3 regions of the Streptomyces sp. NPDC057428 genome follow, and region 1 is predicted to be linked to each of the others. Evidence: riboswitches for the same ligand, from Rfam matches in the RefSeq annotation. Region 1 holds a riboswitch; each other region holds the start of a gene.
The links. Region 1 has a riboswitch for thiamine pyrophosphate ahead of thiC (phosphomethylpyrimidine synthase ThiC). Riboswitches for the same ligand answer to the same signal wherever they lie in the genome.
Positions count from the first base shown of each region.

Region 2: another riboswitch for thiamine pyrophosphate. It lies ahead of ACFU5K_RS26640 (thiamine ABC transporter substrate binding subunit); the one in region 1 lies ahead of thiC (phosphomethylpyrimidine synthase ThiC).
Region 3: another riboswitch for thiamine pyrophosphate. It lies ahead of thiO (glycine oxidase ThiO); the one in region 1 lies ahead of thiC (phosphomethylpyrimidine synthase ThiC).

Region 1 is NZ_JBHVCT010000041.1:35,767-39,035, reverse strand. Features, by position in the region: gene thiC (phosphomethylpyrimidine synthase ThiC) at 80-1,906, opposite strand; TPP riboswitch at 1,899-2,031, opposite strand; gene ACFU5K_RS17855 (YibE/F family protein) at 2,103-3,269, shown strand, end outside.
Region 2 is NZ_JBHVCT010000093.1:20,157-23,425, reverse strand. Features, by position in the region: gene ACFU5K_RS26650 (DUF6233 domain-containing protein) at 1-192, opposite strand, end outside; gene rlmN (23S rRNA (adenine(2503)-C(2))-methyltransferase RlmN) at 376-1,482, shown strand; TPP riboswitch at 1,579-1,695, shown strand; gene ACFU5K_RS26640 (thiamine ABC transporter substrate binding subunit) at 1,767-2,855, shown strand; gene ACFU5K_RS26635 (ABC transporter permease) at 2,900-3,269, shown strand, end outside.
Region 3 is NZ_JBHVCT010000035.1:6,231-9,499, forward strand. Features, by position in the region: gene ACFU5K_RS16155 (Rv2175c family DNA-binding protein) at 1-81, opposite strand, end outside; gene ACFU5K_RS16160 (NAD(P)/FAD-dependent oxidoreductase) at 141-1,382, opposite strand; TPP riboswitch at 1,573-1,685, shown strand; gene thiO (glycine oxidase ThiO) at 1,683-2,909, shown strand; gene thiS (sulfur carrier protein ThiS) at 2,906-3,154, shown strand; gene ACFU5K_RS16175 (thiazole synthase) at 3,157-3,269, shown strand, end outside.

The DNA of each region.
Region 1 (3,269 bases):
GTCCATACCACGAGCAGAGCGCAGCGGAACGGGTCTCAGCGTCCCCACGTATGCAGGGGGACGCTGAGATGTCAGAAGATCAGTCTGCAATTGGCAGGTACACGCGATGGCCTGCCTCTGCGAACTCCTTCGACTTGGCGAGCATCCCCGCTTGAGCTTCAGCGTCGCTGGTCACAGCGAGATCCGGGGCGAATTGTTCTGTGATGCTTCTACTAATCTTCATCGAGCAGAACTTCGGCCCGCACATGGAGCAGAAGTGGGCGGTCTTCGCCGGCTCGGCCGGCAGCGTCTCGTCGTGGAACTCCCGTGCGGTGTCGGGGTCGAGAGCCAGGTTGAACTGGTCCTCCCAGCGGAACTCGAACCGGGCGTCCGACAGTGCGTCGTCCCACTCCTGGGCACCCGGATGCCCCTTGGCCAGGTCCGCCGCGTGGGCCGCGATCCTGTAGGTGATGACACCGGTCTTCACGTCGTCCCGGTTCGGAAGCCCCAGGTGCTCCTTGGGCGTGACGTAGCAGAGCATCGCCGTCCCCCACCACGCGATCATCGCCGCTCCGATGCCCGAGGTGATGTGGTCGTACGCCGGCGCCACATCGGTGGTCAGCGGGCCGAGCGTGTAGAACGGGGCCTCCTCGCAGATCTCCTGCTGGAGGTCGATGTTCTCTTTGATCTTGTGCATGGGGACGTGACCCGGACCCTCGATCATGGTCTGCACGCCGAACCGCTTCGCCACGGTGTTGAGTTCACCCAGCGTCCGGAGCTCCGCGAACTGCGCCTCGTCGTTGGCATCGGCGATGCAACCGGGCCGCAGGCCGTCACCGAGGGAGTACGTCACGTCGTACGCCGCGAGGATCTCGCAGAGGTCCTCGAAGTGCTCGTAGAGGAACGATTCCTTGTGGTGTGCCAGGCACCAGGCCGCCATGATCGAGCCACCGCGGGAGACGATGCCGGTCTTACGGCGGGCCGTCAGGGGAACGTACGGCAGGCGGACACCGGCGTGCACCGTCATGTAGTCGACGCCCTGCTCGGCCTGTTCGATGACCGTGTCCTTGTAGATCTCCCAGGTCAGTTCCTCAGCCCGGCCGTCCACCTTTTCGAGGGCCTGGTAGAGCGGGACGGTGCCGATCGGAACGGGGGAGTTGCGCAGGACCCATTCGCGGGTCGTGTGGATGTTGCGCCCGGTGGAGAGGTCCATGACCGTGTCGGCCCCCCACTTCGTGGCCCAGGTCATCTTGTCCACCTCCTCCTCGATGGAGGAGGTGACCGCGGAGTTGCCGATGTTCGCGTTGACCTTCACGAGGAACCGCTTGCCGATGATCATCGGCTCGATCTCCGGATGGTTGACGTTGGCCGGCAGTACGGCCCGGCCTGCCGCGATCTCGTCCCGCACGACCTCAGGGGCGACGTTCTCGCGGATCGCGACGTACTCCATCTCCGGAGTGATCTCACCCCGCCGCGCGTAGGCGAGTTGGGTGACAGGACTGCCGTCACGGCTCCGCCTGGGCTGTCGCGGGCGGCCGGGGAAGACCGCGTCGAGATTGCGCAGACCACCGCGTGGTGAGGTGTGCTTGAGCCCGTCGTCCTCGGGACGCGCGGGGCGGCCCGCGTACTCCTCGGTGTCGCCCCGCGCGATGATCCAGTTCTCGCGGAGGGGGGCGAGGCCGCGGCGGACGTCGGTTTCGGTGGTGGGGTCGGTGTACGGCCCGGACGTGTCGTACAGCGTCACGTCCTTGCCGTTGGTGAGGTGCACCTGACGGACCGGCACCCGGAGGTCCGGGCGTGAGCCCTGGACGTACCCTTTGTGCCAGCCGATGGACTTTCCGGCCTCGGTGTTCTCCGTTTTCTCGGCATTCTGCGCATGCTGCGCGTTCCGCTCCGAGGCAGGCTTGCGTGCGTCCGCTGTGGTCATGAGACCTACTCCCTACGCCGGCATTACCCGGTAACAGGTTCGGCGGTCGGCGCAGCTGTCCCGTACGGATATACGGAGGTCAGCGCCCTCTCAGCCCGGTGCTCCGAGCTCCCGCGTGTGCAAATGTGCCCCCACGCTAGCGGCCCGGCTGGCGTGCTGGCCAGAGGGCCTCCTCCGTTCTTGGGATGATCGGCGTGTGACGTCCCCCCGAAGCGCTCCCGAACCGCACGCCCCCGCGTCAGGCAGCACGCAGAGTCATGCCCACGGCCACACGCACAGCCACGGTCCCGCCGCGCCCGTCTCGAAGCACCTGCGGAAGGTCATCGCGGCTGTGGTGATCCCCTTCGCCACAGCTGTCCTGGTCGGCCTCGTCGCGTTCTGGCCGGGCGGAGCACCCGCCCACGAACGCACGGGTGTCGGCTTCGACCGGCAGACCCAGGAGGGCACGGTCGTCGAGGTCGTCAGGGTCGACTGCGCGGACGTCAACGCCTCGCAGGTGCCCCCGACCGGAGACACCTCCACGCCCTCGGGCAGGGAGGCGGTCGCCGGGCAGTCGGGGCAGTGCAGGAAAGCCACGGTCGAAGTGACGACCGGAGAGGACAGGGGCCGCAGGTTCGTCGAGATCATCCAGCCCGACGCCACCCGTCAACTTGAGGAGGGCCAGGGCGTTGTAGTGGCCTTCGCACCCGACGCGCCGCGCGATCTCCAGTACTCCGTGACGGACGTGGACCGTACGGTCCCCATGGCCCTGCTGGCGGGGATCTTCGCCCTCGCGGTGGTCGTGGTGGGGAGGCTGCGCGGCCTGATGGCGCTGATCGCGCTCGCCGTCTCGTTCGCGGTGCTGACGCTGTTCATCCTGCCGGCGATCCTGCAGGGCTCGAATCCGCTCGTCGTCGCCGTGATCGGGGCCAGCGCCATCATGCTGATCGCCCTCTACACCTGCCACGGCCTGACGGCCCGTACGTCGGTGGCCGTCATCGGCACCCTCATCTCGCTGATGCTGATCGGGCTGCTCGGTTCGCTCTTCATCGGCTGGGCGCACCTGTCCGGCAACACGGATGACAACACCGGCCTCATCCACGGCCTGTACCCGGGCATCGACATGAGCGGCCTGCTCTTGGCCGGTGTGATCATCGGTTCGCTCGGCGTGCTCGACGATGTGACCGTCACGCAGACATCCGCAGTGTGGGAACTGCACCAGGCGGACCCCACGATGGGCGTGCGCCAGCTCTACCGCGCGGGTATCAGGATCGGACGCGACCACATCGCCTCGGTCGTCAACACCCTCGTACTCGCCTATGCGGGCGCGGCCCTTCCCCTGCTCCTCCTCTTCTCGATCGCGCAGAGCAGTGTGGGCACCGTG
Region 2 (3,269 bases), on a different contig from region 1:
GTTCCCGCCACCCGCGCGCAGCACCGACAGCTTCCAGCCGGGCGCAGGCGGCGGCAGGACGCGGGCCGCCCGGGCGGCCGAGGCCTCGCGCTCCTCCAGCTCGGCGATGGTCCGATCGGTTCGGCCGAGCTGATAGGCCTGCCACTCGCGCACGATCCGGAGGCGGTCCAGACGGGAAAGGTTATCGGACACGTATTCGATTCTATGCCCCCATGTTCCACCCTGCGCACTTCTTCCCCGTCGTGCGATCGGTCACTGTCTCCGGGCCGCACCGTGCTGTCGCGGCCCGTCCGAGGCCCGCCGGCGCCCGCTGCGCGGCCTCCGGCCCGCTGACGGCCTCTACTACCACGGCGTGTCTGCGACACTGGGTGAACCATGCCTAAGCCCGGAGAACTCACGTTTGTCGCGCCCCGCGGAGCCAAGCTGCCGCCGCGGCACCTCGCCGACCTCACACCCGACGAGCGCAAGGAAGCAGTCGCCGCGACCGGCGAGAAGGGCTTCCGTGCCAAGCAGCTGTCGCAGCACTACTTCACGCGGTTCACGCACGACCCGGCGGAGTGGACCAACATCCCGGCCGGTTCGCGGGACAAGCTCGCCGAGGCGATGTTCCCCGACCTGATGTCGGTGGTCCGCCACATCAGCTGCGACGACGACACCACCCGCAAGACGCTCTGGAAGCTGCACGACGGGACGCTCGTCGAGTCCGTCCTCATGCGGTATCCGGACCGGGTGACCATGTGCATCTCGTCGCAGGCCGGGTGCGGCATGAACTGCCCCTTCTGCGCGACCGGGCAGGCCGGTCTCGACCGGAACCTGTCGACCGCCGAGATCGTGCACCAGATCGTGGACGGCATGCGCGCGCTGCGCGACGGCGAGGTCCCGGGCGGACCGGCACGGCTGTCCAACATCGTGTTCATGGGCATGGGTGAGCCGCTGGCCAACTACAAGCGCGTGGTCGGGGCGATCCGGCGGCTGACGGACCCGGAGCCCGACGGCCTCGGGCTCTCGCAGCGCGGGATCACGGTGTCCACGGTCGGGCTGGTCCCCGCGATGCTGCGCTTCGCCGACGAGGGCTTCAAGTGCCGCCTCGCGGTGTCCCTGCACGCCCCGGACGACGAGCTGCGCGACACCCTCGTACCCGTGAACACCCGCTGGAAGGTACGCGAAGTCCTGGACGCCGCGTGGGAGTACGCGGAGAAGTCCGGCCGCCGCATCTCCATCGAGTACGCGCTGATCCGCGACATCAACGACCAGGCCTGGCGCGGTGACCGGCTGGGACGGCTGCTCAAGGGCAAGCGGGTCCACGTCAACCTCATCCCGTTGAACCCGACGCCGGGCTCCAAGTGGACCGCTTCGCGGCCCGAGGACGAGAAGGCGTTCGTGGAGGCCATCGCGGCTCACGGCGTGCCGGTCACCGTTCGGGACACCCGCGGCCAGGAGATCGACGGGGCCTGCGGGCAGCTGGCGGCCTCCGAGCGCTGAGAGAGACCGGCCGGGTCCGGCGGTGCCGGCCCGGTCCGCTCCGTCCGCCCGGTCCCGATCGTCCCGCCGGTGTAGCCTGGTTCGCGAATCAACTTCATATTCCGACAGGGGAGCGCCACAGCGCTGAGAGTGCGGCACCGAGGACAGGTCGGCCGCAGACCCTCTGAACCTCGCCCGGGTCATTCCGGGTAGGAAGTTCGGACCTTACTCAAGCTGTTGCGCCCTGCCCGCTCGCCGAGCGGGTGGGGCCGCGTCTCTTCCTGGTCATCTCCAGGAGGAATCACATGAACACCACCACGAAGTACGCGGCGACGGCACTCGCCGCCGCGCTCGGCGTGTCCGTGCTCGCGGGCTGCGGGAGTGACGACGACGGCGCTGCGGGAGCCGGGGGTTCCAAGACCGTCACGCTGGTCAGCCACGACTCCTTCAACGCCTCGGACACCGTCCTGAAGGCGTTCACGAAGGAGACCGGCTACAAGGTCAAGGTACTCAAGAGCGGTGACGCCGGAGCAGCGCTCAACCAGGAGATCCTGACCAAGGGGTCCCCGCGCGGCGACGTGTTCTTCGGCGCCGACAACACGCTGCTCTCCCGGGCCCTCGACAACGGCCTTTTCACACCGTACGAGGCGAAGGGCCTCGAACGCGTCGCGGCCGACACGCAGCTGGACGGCGACAAGCACCGGGTCACGCCCGTCGACACCGGCGACATCTGCGTCAACTACGACAAGAAGTACTTCGCCGACAGGAAGCTCGACCCGCCGCAGTCCTTCGACGACCTGCTGAAGCCCGAGTACAAGAACCTCCTCGTCACCGAGAACGCCGCGACCTCGTCGCCGGGTCTCGGCTTCCTCCTCGGCACCGTCGCCGCCCACGGCGAGACCGGCTACCAGGACTACTGGAAGCAGCTGAAGAGCAACGGCGTCAAGGTCGTCGACGGCTGGGAGCAGGCGTACAACGAGGAGTTCTCCGGCTCGGCCGGCGGGAAGAAGGCCAAGGCGGACCGGCCGCTCGTCGTCTCCTACGCCTCCAGCCCGCCCGTCGAGGTGCTGTACGCCGATCCGCAGCCTGCCGTGGCCCCCACCGGCGTCGCCACCGGTACGTGCTTCCGCCAGATCGAGTTCGCCGGCCTGTTGAACGGCGCGAAGAACGAGGCGGGCGGCAAGGCGCTGCTGGACTTCCTCATCAGCAAGCGGTTCCAGGAGGACATGCCGCTGAACATGTTCGTGAACCCGGTGGCGAAGGACGCGAAGCTGCCGGAGCTCTTCACGAAGTTCGGCGCCACCGTGGACAAGCCGGCGAGCGTGGCCCCGGAGAAGATCGCCAAGAACCGTGAGCAGTGGGTCCAGTCATGGTCCTCGCTCGTCGTAAGGTAGCCGCGCCTCCCGCGTGGCGGGGCAACGCGGTGCGGTTCGGGCTGATGGCCATGCCCGTCGCGTTCTTCGCGCTGTTCTTCGCCTACCCGGTCGCCGCGATCGTCGGCCGGGGGCTGAAGGCGGACGGCGTCTGGCAGTTCGGCCGGATCGGCACGGTGCTGAGCCGGCCCGCCATCCTGGACGTCCTCTGGTTCACGACCTGGCAGGCTCTCGCCTCGACGGCGCTGACCCTGCTGATCGCGCTGCCCGGCGCGTACGTCTTCGCCCGCTTCGACTTCCCGGGCAAGCAACTGCTTCGCGCCGTGGTGACGGTGCCGTTCGTCCTGCCGACCGTCGTGGTCGGCACGGCGTTCCTGGCACTGCTGGGGCGCGGGGGGTTCCTCGACGAGCTCTGGGGCGTACGGCTCGACACCA
Region 3 (3,269 bases), on a different contig from region 1:
GACATCGAGCATTTCCGCGATGTCAGGAAGGTGGAGCCAGGCGGGGACGAGAGCATCGATCTTTGCGTCAATCTCGGTCACAGGGACAAGCGTGCCATCTCGCACCGGCAGCCGGTACCCGGGCCGACCGTACGGGGCTGTCACGGCCCCGGGAGCACCGTCGATTTCAGCGGTACGGAGGAATCGGCCGCCCGCGCCGGATCGATCCGCGCCCCCGCTTCGACCAGCTTGCGGCCCTGGGCCAGGTCGCGCGGCCTGTTGACGGCCAGCACGGCGACCAGGACTCCCCGCCGCAGCCAGCAGACCGTCCAGGACGGTTCCGCGGGGTCACCGCGCCAGAGCAGCGTCTCGGCACCCGCGTGGTGGCCGGCGTACTGCACGAAGCGCCCGAACTGCTCGGACCAGAAGTAGGGCACCGGGTCGTACGTCGCGCTCGCGCCGCCCGCGAGCGCGGCGGCGACCGTCCTCGGGCCCTGGAGCGCGTTGTCCCAGTGGTGGACCAGCAGGCGTTCGCCGTAGCGGGCGGAAGGAAAGGACGCGCAGTCGCCCACCGCGTAGACGCCGGGCAGCGAGGTGCGCAGCGAGCTGTCGGTGGTGACCGAGCCGTCCGGGCCCAGCGCGATGCCCGAACCGGCGAGCCACGCGGTGGCGGGCCGGGCCCCGATTCCGACGACCACCGCCCCGGCGGAGACCGTCCGGCCGTCCGTGAGGCGGACGGTGCCCGGTTCGACGTTCGCGACCCGGGTGCCCGTGAGGAGGCGGGCTCCGCTCTCGGCGTACCAGGCGGCCATGGGGGCCGCGACCTCGGCGGGCATCGTGCCGGCGAGGGGGCGGTCGGCGGCCTCGACGACGGTGACCTCGCATCCCGCGGCGCGGGCCGCGGTGGTGAACTCGGCGCCGATCCAGCCCGCTCCGACGACGACCACGTCGTGCTGACGCTCCAGGACGGGGCGCAGCCGTGCCGCGTCATCGACGGTGCGCAGCAGATGGACGCCGGGCACGCCCTCGGAGCCGGGCAGCACGACCGGTTCCGCACCGGTGGCGACGACCAGCACGTCGTAGGCGACCGGCCCTTCCTCGGTGTCCAGCTCGTGGGCCCCCGCGCGCAGGCCGGTCACGTCGAGCCCGAGGCGCAGGGTGATGTCCAGCTCCTCGAAATCGACGTCGAAGGCGGAGTCCTCGGCCTTGCCGAGCAGCACCGCCTTGGACAGGGGCGGCCGGTCGTACGGCTGGTGCGGTTCGGCCCCGACCAGGGTGACCGGGCCGGCGAAACCCTGCTCGCGCAGGGCCACGGCCGTCTGCACGCCCGCCATGCCCGCTCCCACGATCACGACCCCGTGCGGCCGGGGTCCTCCTGCCGGGTCCTGCGTCTGCTCGCTCACAGGTCCACCCTAATCACGTGACATGGCGTCAGCTCACGGCCTCTTCCGCTCGCTCGTCCCGCCGCCTCCGGTCACTTCCGGTTCTCGTCCGAGGGGACGCGGGCCGCCGGGCGGATGCTCCACCGGGTGAACGGGCCACGGGGCGCCGCTCCCTACTGCTCGGAGGCCGCGGGGACTAGGCTGGCCGCCGTAAGGCACTCGCGGGAGTCCGGGCGTACCGGGCTGAGAGGGAGGCTGACCGGCCTCCGACCGTACGAACCTGATCCGGGTCATGCCGGCGAAGGGAGGGGCTGGACGCCCATGCGTATCTCCGCAGACAGTTCCGACGTCCTGGTCGTCGGAGGCGGCGTCATCGGTCTGGTGACCGCCTGGCGGGCCGCCCAGCGCGGTCTGGGCACCACGCTCGCCGACCCCCAACCGGGCGGCGGGGCGGCACAGGTCGCGGCCGGGATGCTCGCCGCCGTCACCGAACTGCACTACGGCGAGCAGATGCTGCTCGGCCTCAACCTCGCCTCGGCGGCCCGCTATCCGGAGTTCGTGGCCGAACTGGAGGAGGCGAGCGGCCGGACCACGGGATTCCGGGCCTGCGGCACCCTGTCCGTCGCACTGGACTCCGACGACCGGGCCCATCTGCGGGAGCTGCACGCGCTGCAGCAGCGCTCGGGGCTGCGGTCCGAGTGGCTCAGCGGGCGCGAGTGCCGGCGGCTGGAGCCGATGCTCGCGCCGGGCGTACGCGGCGGGCTGCGGGTCGACGGCGACCACCAGGTGGACCCAAGGCGCCTCGCGTCCGCTCTGGTCACGGCGTGCGAGCGGGCAGGGGTGACCTTCCGGCGCACCTGGGTCGAGCGCCTGCGCGTCACGCACGGCCGGGCCACGGGGGCGGTCCTGCGGGACGGTACGGAGCTGACGGCCGGCCAGGTGGTCCTGGCCGGGGGAAGCCTCAGCGGCCGCCTGGCGGGGATACCCGAGGCTGCCCTGCCGCCCGTACGCCCGGTCAAGGGGCAGGTGCTGCGGCTGACCGTCCCGGCCGCGTACGCCCCCTTCCTCAGCAGGACCGTACGGGCCGTCGTGCGCGGCAGCCACGTCTATCTCGTCCCGCGTGCCGACGGCGAGCTGGTGGTCGGCGCGACCACCGAGGAACTGGGCTGGGACACCACGGTCACCGCGGGCGGGGTCTACGAACTGCTGCGTGACGCACATGATTTGGTGCCTGGTATCACCGAGTTGCCGCTGACCGAGACGCGTGCGGGCCTGCGGCCCGCCTCCCCCGACAACGCCCCGCTGCTGGGCCCGACGGCGCTGCCCGGCCTGCTTCTCGCGACCGGGCACCACCGCAACGGGGTGCTGCTGACCCCCGTCACGGGCGAGGTGATGGCCCACGCGCTGTCGACCGGCGAACTGCCCGAGGTGGCCCGCCCCTTCTCCCCGTCCCGCTTTCCACCGGCCTCCCGGCCCCACTCACCGAGGTGCGCGGCAGCCTCCACCCGCCTTGGAACCGCCCCCGCGCAGCAGGAGCAGTCCGTATGACACAGCCCGTGCCAGCCACCGTCCCCGTGTCCGTATCCGTATCCGTATCCGTATCCGTGAACGGGGAACGTCGCACCCTTCCCGCCGGCACCGCCCTGGACACCCTCGTCGCAGCGCTGACCGCGGCTCCCTCCGGTGTGGCCGCCGCGGTCAACGAGGCCGTGGTCCCACGCGGTCAGTGGTCCGCCACCGCGCTCGCCGAAGGTGACCGCGTCGAGATACTCACCGCGGTCCAGGGAGGCTGACCGTGTCCGACGACCTCTTCACCCTCGGCTCCACCCCCTTCACCTCGCGGCTGATCATGGGGACCGGCGGGGCCCCCAGCCTCGACGTGCTGGAGCGCTCGCTGATCGCGTCCGG